4 regions of the Salmonella bongori NCTC 12419 genome follow, and region 3 is predicted to be linked to each of the others. Evidence: predicted binding sites of a transcription regulator. Region 3 holds the regulator's gene; each other region holds the start of a gene.
What was found. The regulator PurR, encoded in region 3, represses purine synthesis genes. The targets are predictions, from matches to a motif close to CANGCAAACGTTTGCNTG.

Region 1 (3,730 bases), 2.2 Mb from region 3:
TTCTAACGCCTGATAAGCGCGGCGGTTTTGAAGCCGCCGCACAGATGATTATTGCGCAAAAATCGGTAACAGCAGATACAGCTTAATCACCAGCGCATTGACGATATCAATAAAGAACGCACCGACCATCGGTACCACCAGAAACGCCATATGCGAGGGTCCAAAGCGGTCGGTAATCGCCTGCATATTGGCAATTGCGGTTGGTGTTGCACCCAGACCAAAGCCACAATGACCGGCCGCCAGCACTGCCGCATCGTAGTTTTTCCCCATCATACGCCAGGTGACGAAGATGGCGTACAGCGCCATGAATACTGTCTGTACCACCAGAATCGCCAGCATTGGCAGCGCCAGAGAGGCCAGCTCCCAGAGTTTCAGGCTCATCAGTGCCATGGCCAGGAATAGTGACAGGCTGACGTTACCCAATACCGAAACGGCACGTTCAAACACGCGATAAAAGCCCGCCAGCGCCAGACCATTACTGAGGATCACCCCAACAAACAGCACACAAACGAAGACAGGAAGTTCAAGCACCGTACCGGCCAGTAGCTGCGCTACGATTTTGCCAACGGTCAGGCAGATAGCAATCAGGGCAATGGTTTCAATCAGCACCAGAGAGGTGATCATACGACCTACATCCGGCTTTTCAAAGGCCGTCGGCACAGCCTGATCATCAGGCATTCCATCCGGTGTTGTAGAATGTTTTACCAGATAACGGGCGACCGGGCCGCCAATCAACCCGCCCAGTACCAGACCAAAGGTCGCACATGCCATCGCAACTTCAGTGGCATTGGTAAAGCCGTAACGCTCAATAAACAGCTTACTCCACGCCGCACCGGTACCATGACCACCGGAAAGCGTAATTGACCCGGCAATCAGTCCCATTAACGGGTCCAGCCCCAGCAAGCTTGCCATGCCAATACCAATGGCGTTCTGCATCAACAGTAAGCCGACCACGACGATCAGAAAGACCCCAACGACGCGCCCCCCTTTCCGTAGGCTGGCAAGGTTGGCGTTAAGGCCAATCGTTGCGAAAAACGCCAGCATTAGCGGGTCGCGCAGCGTCATATCGAAATTCACTTCCCAGCCGACACTTTTTTTCAGCACCAGCAGAGCAATCGCCACCAGTAGCCCACCAGCCACCGGTTCCGGAATCGTATATTTCTTCAGTAAGGAGACCGACTGGACCAGCTTGCGCCCCAGTAGCAGCACCAGCGTTGCGGCGACAAGGGTCGATAAGGTATCGAGTTCAAACATTTAACGCTCCTGTAGTACGCTTTGACATGTGCGCACAAATCATTTCCTGAGTCAGTTTTTTAGCTCTTTGTGAGTTGTCGGCATGGATTTTAAGCAGAAAAAGGCAAAAAGTTATATAAAAAGGTGCATTTATCTTTTTTAAATATTAAGAATATTCGCTAGCAATCGTTTGCTTTTGCTATCCGGTCAGATAAAATCACCGCTTTTCCACCATGAGAATGCCCTGATGTCCGTGAACGCCATCGAGCCGACAGATGCGCAACCGGTTGCGCAGACGCAAAACAGCGAGTTGATTTATCGTCTTGAAGATCGCCCGCCGCTCCCTCAAACTCTTTTTGCCGCCTGTCAGCATCTACTGGCGATGTTTGTCGCCGTCATCACGCCTGCGCTGTTAATCTGCCAGGCGTTGGGTTTACCAGCGCAGGATACACAGCACATCATTAGCATGTCGCTATTCGCCTCCGGCGTAGCCTCTATGATTCAAATTAAAGCGTGGGGGCCGGTAGGTTCGGGGCTGTTATCCATCCAGGGGACCAGTTTTAACTTTGTCGCCCCACTGATTATGGGCGGTACCGCGCTGAAAACCGGCGGCGCGGACGTACCGACAATGATGGCGGCGCTGTTCGGCACGCTGATGCTGGCAAGCTGCACCGAGATGGTACTCTCCCGGATTTTACATCTGGCGCGCCGGATTATCACGCCATTAGTTTCCGGCGTAGTCGTGATGATTATTGGCTTGTCGCTGATCCAGGTGGGGTTAACATCCATCGGCGGCGGCTATGCCGCTATGAGCGATAACACCTTTGGCGCACCGAAAAACCTGCTGCTGGCCGGCGTCGTCCTGGCCATTATTATCCTGCTGAATCGGCAGCGTAATCCCTACCTGCGGGTGGCTTCTTTGGTTATTGCCATGGCGGCAGGCTATCTTCTGGCCTGGTTTATGGGCATGTTGCCTGAGAATAACGCGCCAGTCTCACAGGACATCCTGATGGTGCCGACCCCGCTGTATTATGGTCTGGGCATTGACTGGAACCTGTTACTGCCGTTGATGCTGGTCTTTATGATTACCTCGCTGGAGACTATCGGCGATATCACCGCCACCTCTGATGTCTCCGAGCAGCCGGTATCCGGCCCCTTGTACATGAAACGGCTAAAGGGCGGCGTGCTGGCTAACGGTCTTAACTCGTTTGTGTCTGCGGTCTTTAATACGTTCCCGAACTCCTGCTTCGGGCAGAATAACGGCGTGATTCAGTTGACCGGCGTCGCCAGTCGCTATGTCGGTTTTGTTGTCGCGCTGATGCTGATTGTGCTCGGCCTGTTCCCGGCGGTAAGCGGTTTTGTACAGCATATTCCGGAACCGGTGCTGGGTGGCGCTACGCTGGTGATGTTTGGCACTATTGCCGCCTCCGGGGTACGTATTGTCTCTCGCGAGCCATTGAACCGCCGTGCAATTCTGATTATCGCTCTGTCGCTGGCCGTAGGGCTTGGCGTCTCTCAACAGCCGCAAATTCTGCAGTTCGCGCCGGAATGGGTGAAAAATTTACTCTCATCCGGGATTGCCGCTGGCGGTATCACGGCCATTGTTCTGAATCTGGTACTCCCGCCAGAAAAACCGTAAACACTATACAGCGGCGACCCGCTTTGCCGCCGCTGTAACGCTCTTTCACCATTCCTGTCTTGAGGATTGCACGTAAATCGTGCATAAAACCCCTATGTGCATTTCACGGGATGGAAGACCATGAAATTGATCGGGAAGGTACTTCTCTACGTGCTGGTCACCTGCTTAGTGGTGATTTTCGGCTTTTATTTTCTGTTGCAAACGCGCTGGGGCGCGGATCAGGTTAGCAACTGGGTATCAGAGAACAGCAGTTATCACTTGACGTTCGACGTGATGGATCACCATTTTTCCGCCCCATCTCATCTTTTGCTTGAGAATGTGACCTTTGGCCGGGATGGCCAGCCTGCCACTTTGGTCGCCAAAACCGTGGATATTGGCCTGAGCATTCGCCAGTTAACTGCACCTCTGCATGTCGACACAATTCTATTGCAGGACGGCACGCTGAATATTTCAGTGCAAACCGCGCCCTTCCCGTTTGAGGCCGACCGTCTGCAACTTCGTAATATGGCTCTGAATAGTCCCGGCAGTGAATGGCGATTAAGCGCCCAGCGCGTTAACGGCGGCATTATGCCCTGGCGACCAGAAGCCGGACAGGTATTAGGTAATCAAGCACAGGTTCAACTAAGCGCGGGGTCGCTGACCTTAAACGATGTTCCCGCCACCAATGTGCTTATTGAGGGCAGTATCGACCATAATCAGGTGATGTTAAACACAGTTGGCGCTGATATGGCGCGTGGAGCGCTAACCGGCGTTGCCCGGCGTAATGCTGACGGGAGTTGGGTTGTTGAAAACCTGCGGCTGAATGATATTCGGCTACAAAGCGATAAATCCCTGAGCGAGTTCTTTGCGCCGCTGACC
Region 2 (3,730 bases), 500 kb from region 3:
GATGCTCAAAGCGGTAAGCATTTGAGATTTCACTGCCTTACCGCTGTCATGCAACATGAATGACGTAAGGTATCCATCCTATAAGGGTGGCAAAAGTCACGCATGATGCAAGCGAAACATGTTATTTAATGAGAGGTTATCACCCTGGCAGCGCCTGTTTTTGCTGCTGCAAATCCTGCTCGATGCCTTCCCGGACATCCTGGGGAATTTTTAGCGCGTCGCCTAAGGCATTCAAATAGCTACGCTCCATAAAGTGGTCAATATCAATGGCGGCGCAACTCAGGAAGTAAACTTCCAGGGCTTCTTCTTCATTGCGGATGCCCTGTGCTAAACGTTGCGGATCAAGCGGCTGCTCAATAGCCTTCTCGATAAACACGCGCCCTTGTTCTTCCACGCCAGCTTCCCGCAACTGGAGCTCAATTGCCGCGCGTTCTTTGGCGTCGATATGTCCATCGCTTTTCGCCGCAAAAACCAAAGCAAGAATAAGCCGCTCAGTACGCACATCCAGCGGCGTGCTGTGCGCGCCGAATTGCGGTTCTCCCTGATGCGCAGCGCGCACTTTATCTTTGTACTTGTTCCATAATACAGAACCGGCGACGGCACCACCGCCTACCAGTAAAGCGCCGGTACCATATTTCGTTAATAATTTACGTGAAGATTTATTTGCTACCAGCAGTCCCGCCAGACCGCCCAGGGCGCCGGGAACCAGCAGTTTATTTAAGCCTTGTTCACCTGAAGATGAGCCGGAAGCGCCTTTTTGTCCAAGAAGAGATTGTAGTTGGTTCAACCAATTAGCCATAGTGCCCCTCAAATACAGACCAATAATGGTCAAGCGTACCTGAGGGGATGTCAGGAATTGTCTATGTCGGCAAAAGAAGCGCAAATTACCCCGCTAGCGGGGCTGATATTCCGCCGTACCGGCTTTACAGTCAACGATGACCTGATAATGAATGTCGGCACTCTTACCGCGGACGGTTAACGGGACAGTCCATTTATCATTTTGACCCGCAACTTCCTTCACATTGACCCATGCTACCGGGTCAGCCTGCCCTACCTTTTTTTGGTCATCCGCCCACCGTACAATACGATTTTGCTGGTAGTCGCGCTTCACGCTTGCCGCAATCCCGTCGGCGTCCAGCCCTTCGCACGTTGGAAACTTAACCGATTTACTCTCCGTAGCTGCCGCAAACGCCGATACGCTGGCAGATAACAACAGCAGGCTCAACAACGCTCCTCTTTTGTTCATATTTTTCTCCTTAGCACAATGGTTCAGGAAAAGCATGGTACAAAACGCCGGGAGCGCAAGTGTGGGTCAGGCGGCTTGCTTTTTCGTTTTACTGACGACGCTTTTTTCAACCACCTGTGGAGACGGCAGCTTACCGGTTTTCAGGATCGTACTTAACACCTCTTTATGCTCCGCCAGCCATAGCGACAGCGCTTCGCGCTGCCCATCTTCCAGCGCGACTGGCGACTGTTCAAGCCAGGTATCGAGAAGATCGGCAGTGTCGAGCATTTTGTCCCAGGCATCGGCTTCCTTTTTACTGGTAAAAGACATCTTCTCCTCACCTTCGCGAATGACTACGTATTTAACCTCAACCGCCATTGTGCAGCCCCTTATTTACCTGTGTTTATATACAGTATATTGCATAACAACAAAAAAAGCAACGCATTCAAAAAGACACACGCAAACGTTTTCGTTTATACTACGCCCAGGTAAAACAGGGGACAAAAATATGACGTTATTAGGCACAGCGCTGCGTCCGGCTGCAACGCGGGTGATGTTATTAGGTTCAGGGGAATTGGGAAAAGAGGTCGCTATTGAATGCCAACGACTGGGGATCGAAGTTATTGCCGTCGATCGCTATCCTGACGCTCCCGCTATGCATGTGGCTCACCGTTCACACGTCATTAATATGCTGGACGGCGACGCTCTACGCCGGGTGGTTGCCCTGGAAAAACCGCACTATATCGTGCCGGAAATAGAAGCGATCGCGACCAATACGCTGCGTGAACTGGAAGACGAAGGGCTGAATGTGGTGCCCTGCGCGCGTGCTACGCAGTTAACGATGAACCGCGAAGGAATTCGCCGCCTGGCCGCGGAGGAGTTAGGCCTTCCGACATCCGAATACCGTTTTGCCGACAGTGAGGCGAGTTTTCACGATGCGGTCGCGGCAATGGGTTTTCCTTGTATTGTTAAGCCGGTAATGAGTTCCTCCGGCAAAGGCCAGAGTTTTATCCGTTCAGCCGACCAGATCACGCAGGCATGGGAGTACGCACAGCAGGGAGGGCGTGCTGGCGCAGGTCACGTCATTGTGGAAGGCGTGGTCAAGTTTGATTTTGAAATTACGCTGCTCACCGTGAGCGCTATTGATGGCGTTCATTTCTGTGCTCCGGTCGGTCACCGACAGGAAGATGGCGATTATCGCGAATCCTGGCAGCCACAGCAGATGAGCGAACTGGCGCTAACGCGAGCACAAGACATTGCCCGTACGGTGGTGCTGGCGCTAGGCGGCTATGGGCTGTTTGGCGTGGAACTCTTCGTCTGTGGCGATGAGGTTATTTTCAGCGAGGTCTCCCCTCGCCCGCATGATACGGGAATGGTTACATTAATTTCTCAGGATCTCTCTGAATTTGCGCTACATGTTCGCGCCTTTTTAGGGCTGCCAATAGGCGCTATACGCCAGTATGGTCCCGCCGCTTCAGCGGTGATTCTGCCGCAGCTAACCAGCCAGAATGTAACGTTTGATAATGTGCAGGCTGCGATGGGGGCAGGACAACAGGTACGCTTGTTTGGGAAGCCAGAAATCGACGGCGTCCGTCGGTTAGGCGTCGTGCTGGCGATGGCGGAAGATATTGATAGGGCTGTTGAACGTGCAAAAAATGCCGCAACACTCGTGAAGGTTACAGGCTAAAAAACTGGATGGCGGCGCTTGCACCGCCATCCGCTCTATGATTTTGCCCGATAAGCGATATCGGGCTTTTCTTTACTGCTTCGCGCCTTCTACTGCTTCACGCGCCAGTGTGGTGATGCGATCGTAGTCGCCGGCTTCCAGCGCATCAGCCGGTACCAGCCAGGAACCGCCGATACACAGCACACTTTTCAGCGCCAGATAGTCACGATAGTTTGCCGGAGAAATGCCGCCGGTCGGACAAAAGCGCACCTGAGAGAACGGACCTGCAATCGCCTGTAGCGCTTTAGTACCGCCATTCGCTTCCGCCGGGAAGAATTTGAATTCTTTCAGACCATAGTCCATACCCAGCATCAGTTCAGAAACGGTGCTGATACCGGGAATCAATGGAATAGTACCTTCCGTTGCCGCTTTCAATAGTGGCTCAGTCAACCCCGGGCTAATCGCAAACTGCGCGCCCGCTTCCGTTACCTCCGCCAGTTGCTGCGGGTTGAGGACGGTCCCTGCACCGACAATCGCATCGGGTACATCTTTAGCGATAGCGCGGATAGCCTCCATTGCGCACGCTGTGCGTAACGTCACTTCCAGGACGCGAACGCCGCCGGCCACCAGTGCTTTAGCCATCGGCACCGCATGCTCCAGTTTGTTGACTACAATGACCGGGACAACCGGACCGGTGGTCAGGATTGCTTCTGCACTTGTTTTCCAGTTTTTCATCGGAATTCTTCTCTCGCCTGATTACAAAAGTGTCATCTTAAAAAGTGATACAGGTTGCGCCCTGCTCCGCACCCGACAGATTTTCACGCAACGCGCCAAACAAT
Region 3 (3,730 bases):
TCTCGTCATACGACGCACCGCCGGAGCAGAACCGCGCCAACGTCTATCGCTGACCTCAATGTGACAGAAAAATGCACGACGCGTAAAGGCCGTAAGCCGAACTGCGCGAAAGGGAAAGGAACGTTGCCGCTTTCCATTGCCGATGCGCATCGGGCCAAAGTTCAAAAAGCGACGAAGACCGCGATGTCCAAGCTGATGAATCAGCTCGGTAAACCGTATCATTGGGGAGGCACCTCGCCGCGTACAGGGTTTGATTGCAGCGGCCTGGTTTACTATGCCTATAAGGATTTAGTGAAGATCCGTATTCCCCGTACGGCAAACGAAATGTACCATCTGCGCGACGCGGCGCCTATTGAGCGTAGCGAATTGAAAAACGGCGATCTGGTTTTCTTCCGTACACAGGGGCGCGGCACCGCCGATCACGTTGGCGTCTATGTTGGTAACGGTAAATTTATCCAGTCTCCGCGTAGCGGCCAGGAAATTCAGATCACCTCACTGAACGAAGATTACTGGCAGCGCCATTATGTCGGCGCCCGCCGGGTGATGACGCCTAAAACAATTCGCTAATATTTTATCCTGTCGTTTAACGACAGGATAACTTCTCCTTTTGCGTCTTCTCTCAATTTGCTACCCTATCCCTACGCGCACCAGGGGTATTGTGCGTGCGCAATTTAATAATAAGGAGAGAAGCAATGTCGTTCGAATTACCTGCATTACCGTATGCCAAAGATGCTCTGGCACCGCATATTTCTGCCGAGACGCTGGAATATCACTATGGTAAACATCATCAAACTTACGTGACCAATCTCAATAATTTGATCAAAGGCACGGCGTTTGAAGACAAATCGCTGGAAGAGATCGTTCGTACCTCTGAAGGCGGCATCTTTAATAACGCAGCCCAGGTCTGGAACCACACGTTCTACTGGAACTGCCTGGCGCCAAACGCTGGCGGCGAGCCAGCCGGAAAACTGGCTGATGCTATCGCGGATTCCTTTGGCAGCTTCGCGGAATTTAAAGCGCAGTTCACGGATGCCGCTATCAAAAACTTTGGTTCCGGATGGACATGGCTGGTAAAAGGCGCTGATGGCAAACTGGCTATCGTCTCAACCTCTAATGCCGGTACGCCGCTGACCACGGATGCGACTCCGCTGCTAACGGTTGATGTGTGGGAACACGCGTATTACATTGACTACCGCAACGCCCGTCCAAACTATCTGGAACATTTCTGGGCACTGGTTAATTGGGCGTTTGTCGCGAAAAACCTCGCCGCATAAGTCTGAGAATACGCAGAAGGTTCGCCTTCTGCGTATGAGCACCATTTGCAGGAGGCGTCAGATCAGAACATTTCCTGGCTGAGGTACAAACGCCAGCCGCCATCACGCCGATATTTCTCTCCTGCGCTCACTCAACGTCCGTTCACATGTTCTACAGATAACAAACGCACCGACGTTGCCCCCCTCCCTCCGGGATAGCCCGCTACATAATAACAAAACATTTTTGCCATATAGATAACATTGAGGCAGTGCGAGGGAGGCGAGGCGCTCCCTCAAAAGAGAAGGAAAATCAGTGCAGAGCGGCGGTTAATCCACCAGCGACAATCAAGCCCAATGCAATAATCGTCGTGATCAATGAAAATTTCAGGTCGGTACTCATCAAGTTTTCTCCTTTTTATTCCCACACAAAAAGTGATATAGCGCATTTTTGCACATTCACGCACAAAAATCTCTCACGTTTTATACTGATAACTGTTTTTAACGCTTCCCCTTTTCCTCAAGATCAGACAAAATTCCAGGCTTACTGAATTAGCGTAACGGCCATTGACCCCTTCCTGACGTTCCGTGTCGTTTTCCGGCGTGCCGCAACCCTGACGTTGCGATTAGGGTGTGTGTAGGCAAACGTTTACCTGGCGTTTCTCAGGAGCTTAGCAAGGGTCTGGAGTGAAATGTAATGGCAACAATTAAAGATGTAGCGAAACGAGCAAACGTTTCCACTACAACTGTATCACACGTAATCAACAAAACACGCTTTGTTGCTGAAGAGACGCGTAACGCGGTCTGGGCGGCGATTAAAGAGCTGCACTACTCTCCCAGCGCTGTCGCACGTAGCCTGAAGGTTAACCACACTAAATCGATAGGTTTACTGGCGACCAGCAGCGAAGCGGCCTATTTCGCAGAAATTATCGAGGCGGTTGAAAAGAACTGCTTCCAGAAAGGCTATACGCTGATTCTGGGTAATGCCTGGAATAATCTGGAAAAACAGCGCGCCTATCTGTCCATGATGGCGCAAAAGCGCGTGGATGGTCTACTGGTAATGTGTTCTGAGTATCCGGAGCCTTTACTCTCCATGCTGGAAGAGTATCGCCACATTCCGATGGTCGTGATGGACTGGGGTGAAGCGAAGGCGGATTTTACCGACACGGTTATTGATAACGCCTTTGAGGGCGGTTATATGGCGGGTCGTTATCTGGTTGAACGCGGCCACCGTGATATCGGCGTTATTCCCGGCCCGCTGGAGCGCAACACGGGCGCCGGGCGGCTGGCTGGCTTCATGAAGGCGATGGAAGAAGCGTTGATCAAAGTGCCGGATAACTGGATCGTCCAGGGCGACTTCGAGCCGGAGTCCGGTTACCATGCGATGCAGCAGATCTTATCGCAGTCGCATCGCCCTACCGCTGTTTTCTGTGGCGGCGATATTATGGCGATGGGCGCTCTGTGCGCCGCGGATGAAATGGGCCTTCGCGTACCACAGGACGTTTCGGTGATTGGTTATGACAATGTGCGTAACGCGCGATTCTTTACGCCGGCGTTGACAACAATTCACCAGCCCAAAGACTCTTTAGGCGAAACTGCTTTCAATATGCTGCTGGATCGCATCGTCAATAAACGCGAAGAGTCGCAGTCTATTGAAGTTCATCCGCGTCTGGTTGAGCGTCGCTCAGTCGCCGACGGTCCGTTCCGCGACTATCGGCGTTAATCCCCACCGTCGGGAGCCTCCTCTGGCTCCCGTAGCCACTCCCGATTCAACGTTTCGCTATCGCCTAAATAGTCCAGTAGCCAGGACAGCGCGGGCGATGCCTCATTTTGTTGCCACGTCACACAACAAGCTGCATCGGGAAACGGATTCTCTAATGTCAGTGCTACCCATTTGCCACTGTCTATCCACTGACGGGCAAAATGCGTTGGCACCATTCCTACGCATAAACCAGCCGACAGACAAGTGGCTGATGACTCCCAGTCCGGTACAACAACCCTTTTTTGGTTATCAAGCAGCCAGGTAATTCGTTTCGGTAAGGTTCGCGAAGTATCTTCCCTGACCAGCGACGGCCAGTTGCGTAACGTATCATCGCTTAATGGCCCCTGCATCGACGCCAGCGGGTGATCGTGTGCCACTACACAGCTCCAGCTCAGGGTTCCCATATCCCGAAAAGCGTAACGTCCCCCGACCGGAATTGCCTGCGTCGCCCCAATGGCCAGTTCCACCCGTCCGTCGGAGAGCGCATCCCAGACGCCGTTAAATACCTCCTGAAAGACCAGTAGTTCCACATCGTCAAAATGGCGATAGAAATCGACGATCATTTGGCGGGTTCGTTCCGGCCTGACAATATTATCCACCGCAATCGCCAACTGCCCGCGCCAACCAGTAGCAATTTGCTGACACTGCTGGCGTGTGATCTGCATTTTTTTGATAACAGAACGCCCTTCTTTTAAAAACCAGGCGCCGGCAGGGGTCA
Region 4 (3,730 bases), 1.3 Mb from region 3:
CGATAATATTAGTAATGTCAGTCATGATATATCTCTTTAGATTAAAATAAATAAAATGGATACGTTATTTATCGTGAAATTATCACGTAACGTTATTCGATATTGCAGACGCCGGCGGCCATCAGCTGCTCATAGGTCAGCTCACACAGTAAATATTCTTTTGTTGTTAGCTCGTCATAAGCGCGAATTTGATATACATCGCCAGCGGCAAAAGCGGAGTAACCGCCCGTCTGGTTAAAATCATCCGGGCCAACCGCATCCATTAAAGCGGCATAACTACCGTTACGATAAATGCGGTTAATCTGGCCTTCCGGAGCATCGGTGCGGGTCATCAGGTTGATCTGGAAAAAATCTTTAGAGGTGCCCACATTGGTCATGTTGACCCACAGCGGCTTGCTGTATTCAAACGGCACCGCAACCAGGCTAATCAGGTCGATATCTACCGCTGCGCTCGCACTGTTCCACGGAATAGTGATCTGAAAGGCGGTACGCCCCGATTCAGACCCGGTTGTAAAGATATATTCCTCCAGATGCCAGTCAGTATTCAGGTTGGCATTGATTGTGGACTTAAAAGACGTTTTTATCGGAGATGGCTGGTAAATTGTGACGGTACCTTTAGCCGCCCCGCGCACGGCAAAGCTCAGGCGATAGGTCATCTCTGCTTCGATGGTAAAATATTGCGTAAGGGTGTTGGTGGGTTCAATGCGACAGTAGTGGTTATCGCCCGTTGCGCCATCTTCGACAAAAATAGCTGACTGGGAGGAGAGCACCCAGCCATCAAACCCATCTTCAAAGCCGCCATCAACAATGATATTACTTTCGGTAGACATATTTTTTCCTTAAATCAGTGGATTGAAAAACATCGTTCTTAAACGAACGGAACGATGATGACCCTCGCAGGACATACCATTTGTGGTGGATATCACGTTTTTTTCTCGTGTGATTTTTATTTATTTATTTAATTTCAATGGGTTATTTATTTTTGTGTGATAAAAGAGTGTGTATGATGGAAGTGATGTGATAAGACCAGGTATTACGTCAGGAAAAATATTTGAGGGGCTAATTCTTTATATGATTGATTATAATGGTTTTTTTGCATCTCACTGGCTGATGGTGTCATTTTTTTATTGGCGGTATTTTTATGTTTATCAATATCATCTTGTTGATTTGTAATATGAAAATATAAAATATTTAATTTATGAGATATTTATTGTTTTCTATATAGAAAGAACTCTTTTTGTTCTATTTTTATTAATATTTTGGTTTGAAAATTGTAAATTTTGACCAGATGGTCCACTTTTTTATCCGTTATTCACTGATTTTAAATTCTCCCTGTCACGCAAGCGTTTACTCACGCTATTAAGATGTTTTTTTTGCCTGTTAACTCACTTTATTTCATCATAAGTGGCAAAAAAAGATAAAAAATACCGCCTTTAAGTTGACTTTTATCTGTGTTGTCTCCAGAATGCCGCCGTTTGCCAGAAATTCGTCGGTAAGCAAATTTGCATTGATTCTCGTCATAGCAATGAATTAATATGCAAATAAAGTGAGTGAATATTCTCTGGAGGGTGTTTTGATCAAGTCAGCGCTATTGGTTCTGGAAGACGGAACCCAGTTTCACGGTCGGGCCATAGGGGCAACAGGTTCGGCGGTTGGGGAAGTCGTTTTCAATACTTCAATGACCGGTTATCAAGAAATCCTCACTGACCCTTCCTATTCTCGCCAAATCGTCACTCTTACTTATCCCCATATCGGTAATGTCGGTACCAATGAAGCCGATGAAGAATCTTCTCAGGTTCATGTGCAAGGTCTGGTTATTCGCGACCTGCCGCTGATTGCCAGCAACTTCCGCAGTACCGAAGATCTTTCTTCTTACCTGAAGCGCCATAATATTGTAGCGATTGCCGATATCGATACCCGTAAGCTGACGCGTCTGCTGCGTGAAAAGGGGGCTCAAAATGGTTGCATCATTGCGGGCGATAATCCGGACGCGGCGCTGGCGCAGGAATTGGCAAAATCCTTCCCTGGCCTGAACGGCATGGATCTGGCGAAAGAAGTCACCACGGCGGAAGCGTATAGCTGGACACAAGGAAGCTGGTCACTTAAAGACGGTTTACCGGAAGCGAAAAAAGAAGACGAACTACCGTTCCACGTGGTGGCCTATGACTTTGGCGCCAAGCGCAACATTCTTCGCATGCTGGTAGACCGCGGCTGTCGCCTGACAGTCGTCCCGGCGCAAACCTCTGCCGACGATGTTTTGAAGATGAACCCGGACGGCATTTTCCTTTCTAACGGTCCTGGCGACCCGGCTCCGTGTGATTACGCGATTACCGCCATCCAGAAATTCCTCGAAACCGACACCCCGGTATTCGGTATTTGCCTCGGTCATCAACTGCTGGCGCTGGCGAGCGGCGCGAAAACCATCAAGATGAAATTTGGTCACCACGGCGGCAATCACCCGGTAAAAGATCTTGATAAAAATGTGGTGATGATTACCGCGCAAAACCACGGCTTTGCGGTTGACGAAGCGACGCTGCCCACTAATCTGCGTGTAACTCATAAATCGCTATTTGACGGTACCCTGCAAGGGATTCACCGTACGGATAAACCAGCGTTCAGCTTCCAGGGGCACCCGGAAGCGAGTCCTGGCCCGCATGACGCCGCACCGCTGTTCGACCACTTTATCGAGCTTATTGAGCAGTACCGTAAAATTGCTAAGTAATCAGGAGAATTAAGACCATGCCAAAACGTACAGACATAAAAAGTATCCTGATTCTGGGCGCGGGACCGATTGTTATCGGGCAGGCGTGTGAGTTTGACTACTCCGGCGCGCAGGCGTGTAAAGCACTGCGTGAAGAAGGCTACCGCGTCATTCTGGTGAATTCTAACCCGGCGACCATCATGACCGATCCGGAAATGGCCGACGCCACTTATATCGAGCCAATTCACTGGGAAGTGGTACGCAAAATCATTGAGAAAGAGCGTCCGGACGCCGTATTGCCGACGATGGGTGGCCAGACGGCGCTCAACTGTGCGCTGGAGTTGGAACGTCAGGGCGTGCTTGACGAGTTCGGCGTCACCATGATTGGTGCTACTGCCGATGCTATTGATAAAGCGGAAGACCGTCGCCGCTTCGACATCGCCATGAAAAAAATCGGCCTCGATACTGCGCGTTCCGGTATTGCGCATACTATGGAAGAGGCATTAGCGGTCGCCGCTGATGTTGGCTTCCCATGCATTATTCGTCCGTCATTTACGATGGGCGGTACTGGCGGCGGTATCGCCTATAATCGCGAAGAGTTCGAAGAAATCTGCGAACGCGGTCTGGATCTCTCTCCGACAAATGAGCTGTTGATTGATGAATCGCTGATCGGCTGGAAAGAGTACGAGATGGAAGTGGTGCGTGATAAAAACGACAACTGCATTATCGTCTGCTCTATCGAAAACTTCGATGCCATGGGCATCCATACCGGTGACTCCATCACCGTAGCGCCAGCACAGACCCTGACCGACAAAGAATACCAAATCATGCGTAACGCCTCGATGGCAGTACTGCGTGAAATCGGCGTCGAAACGGGCGGTTCCAACGTCCAGTTCGCAGTGAACCCGAAAAACGGTCGTCTGATTGTTATTGAGATGAACCCGCGTGTTTCTCGTTCTTCTGCTTTGGCTTCAAAAGCGACTGGTTTCCCAATTGCGAAAGTCGCAGCAAAGCTGGCTGTCGGTTATA

Region 1: a site for PurR is predicted at 1,413-1,430, ahead of gltS (sodium/glutamate symporter). Genes of this name have one in related genera too.
Region 2: a site for PurR is predicted at 1,682-1,699, ahead of purT (formate-dependent phosphoribosylglycinamide formyltransferase). Genes of this name have one in related genera too.
Region 4: a site for PurR is predicted at 1,465-1,482, ahead of carA (glutamine-hydrolyzing carbamoyl-phosphate synthase small subunit). Genes of this name have one in related genera too.

What each region holds. Positions count from the first base shown of each region.
Region 1 is NC_015761.1:3,648,982-3,652,711, forward strand. It holds gene recG (ATP-dependent DNA helicase RecG) at 1-13, shown strand, start outside; gene gltS (sodium/glutamate symporter) at 49-1,254, opposite strand; gene xanP (xanthine/proton symporter XanP) at 1,481-2,872, shown strand; gene SBG_RS17285 (AsmA family protein) at 2,993-3,730, shown strand, end outside.
Region 2 is NC_015761.1:1,876,960-1,880,689, forward strand. It holds gene SBG_RS08850 (tellurite resistance TerB family protein) at 140-799, opposite strand; gene yebF (protein YebF) at 893-1,246, opposite strand; gene yebG (DNA damage-inducible protein YebG) at 1,313-1,603, opposite strand; gene purT (formate-dependent phosphoribosylglycinamide formyltransferase) at 1,734-2,912, shown strand; gene kdgA (bifunctional 4-hydroxy-2-oxoglutarate aldolase/2-dehydro-3-deoxy-phosphogluconate aldolase) at 2,985-3,626, opposite strand; gene edd (phosphogluconate dehydratase) at 3,664-3,730, opposite strand, start outside.
Region 3 is NC_015761.1:1,374,997-1,378,726, reverse strand. It holds gene SBG_RS06525 (C40 family peptidase) at 1-567, shown strand, start outside; gene sodB (superoxide dismutase [Fe]) at 693-1,274, shown strand; gene cydH (cytochrome bd-I oxidase subunit CydH) at 1,564-1,653, opposite strand; gene purR (HTH-type transcriptional repressor PurR) at 1,948-2,973, shown strand; gene punR (DNA-binding transcriptional activator PunR) at 2,970-3,730, opposite strand, start outside.
Region 4 is NC_015761.1:55,936-59,665, forward strand. It holds gene SBG_RS00250 (carbohydrate binding domain-containing protein) at 1-25, opposite strand, end outside; gene SBG_RS21030 (hypothetical protein) at 93-830, opposite strand; gene carA (glutamine-hydrolyzing carbamoyl-phosphate synthase small subunit) at 1,574-2,722, shown strand; gene carB (carbamoyl-phosphate synthase large subunit) at 2,740-3,730, shown strand, end outside.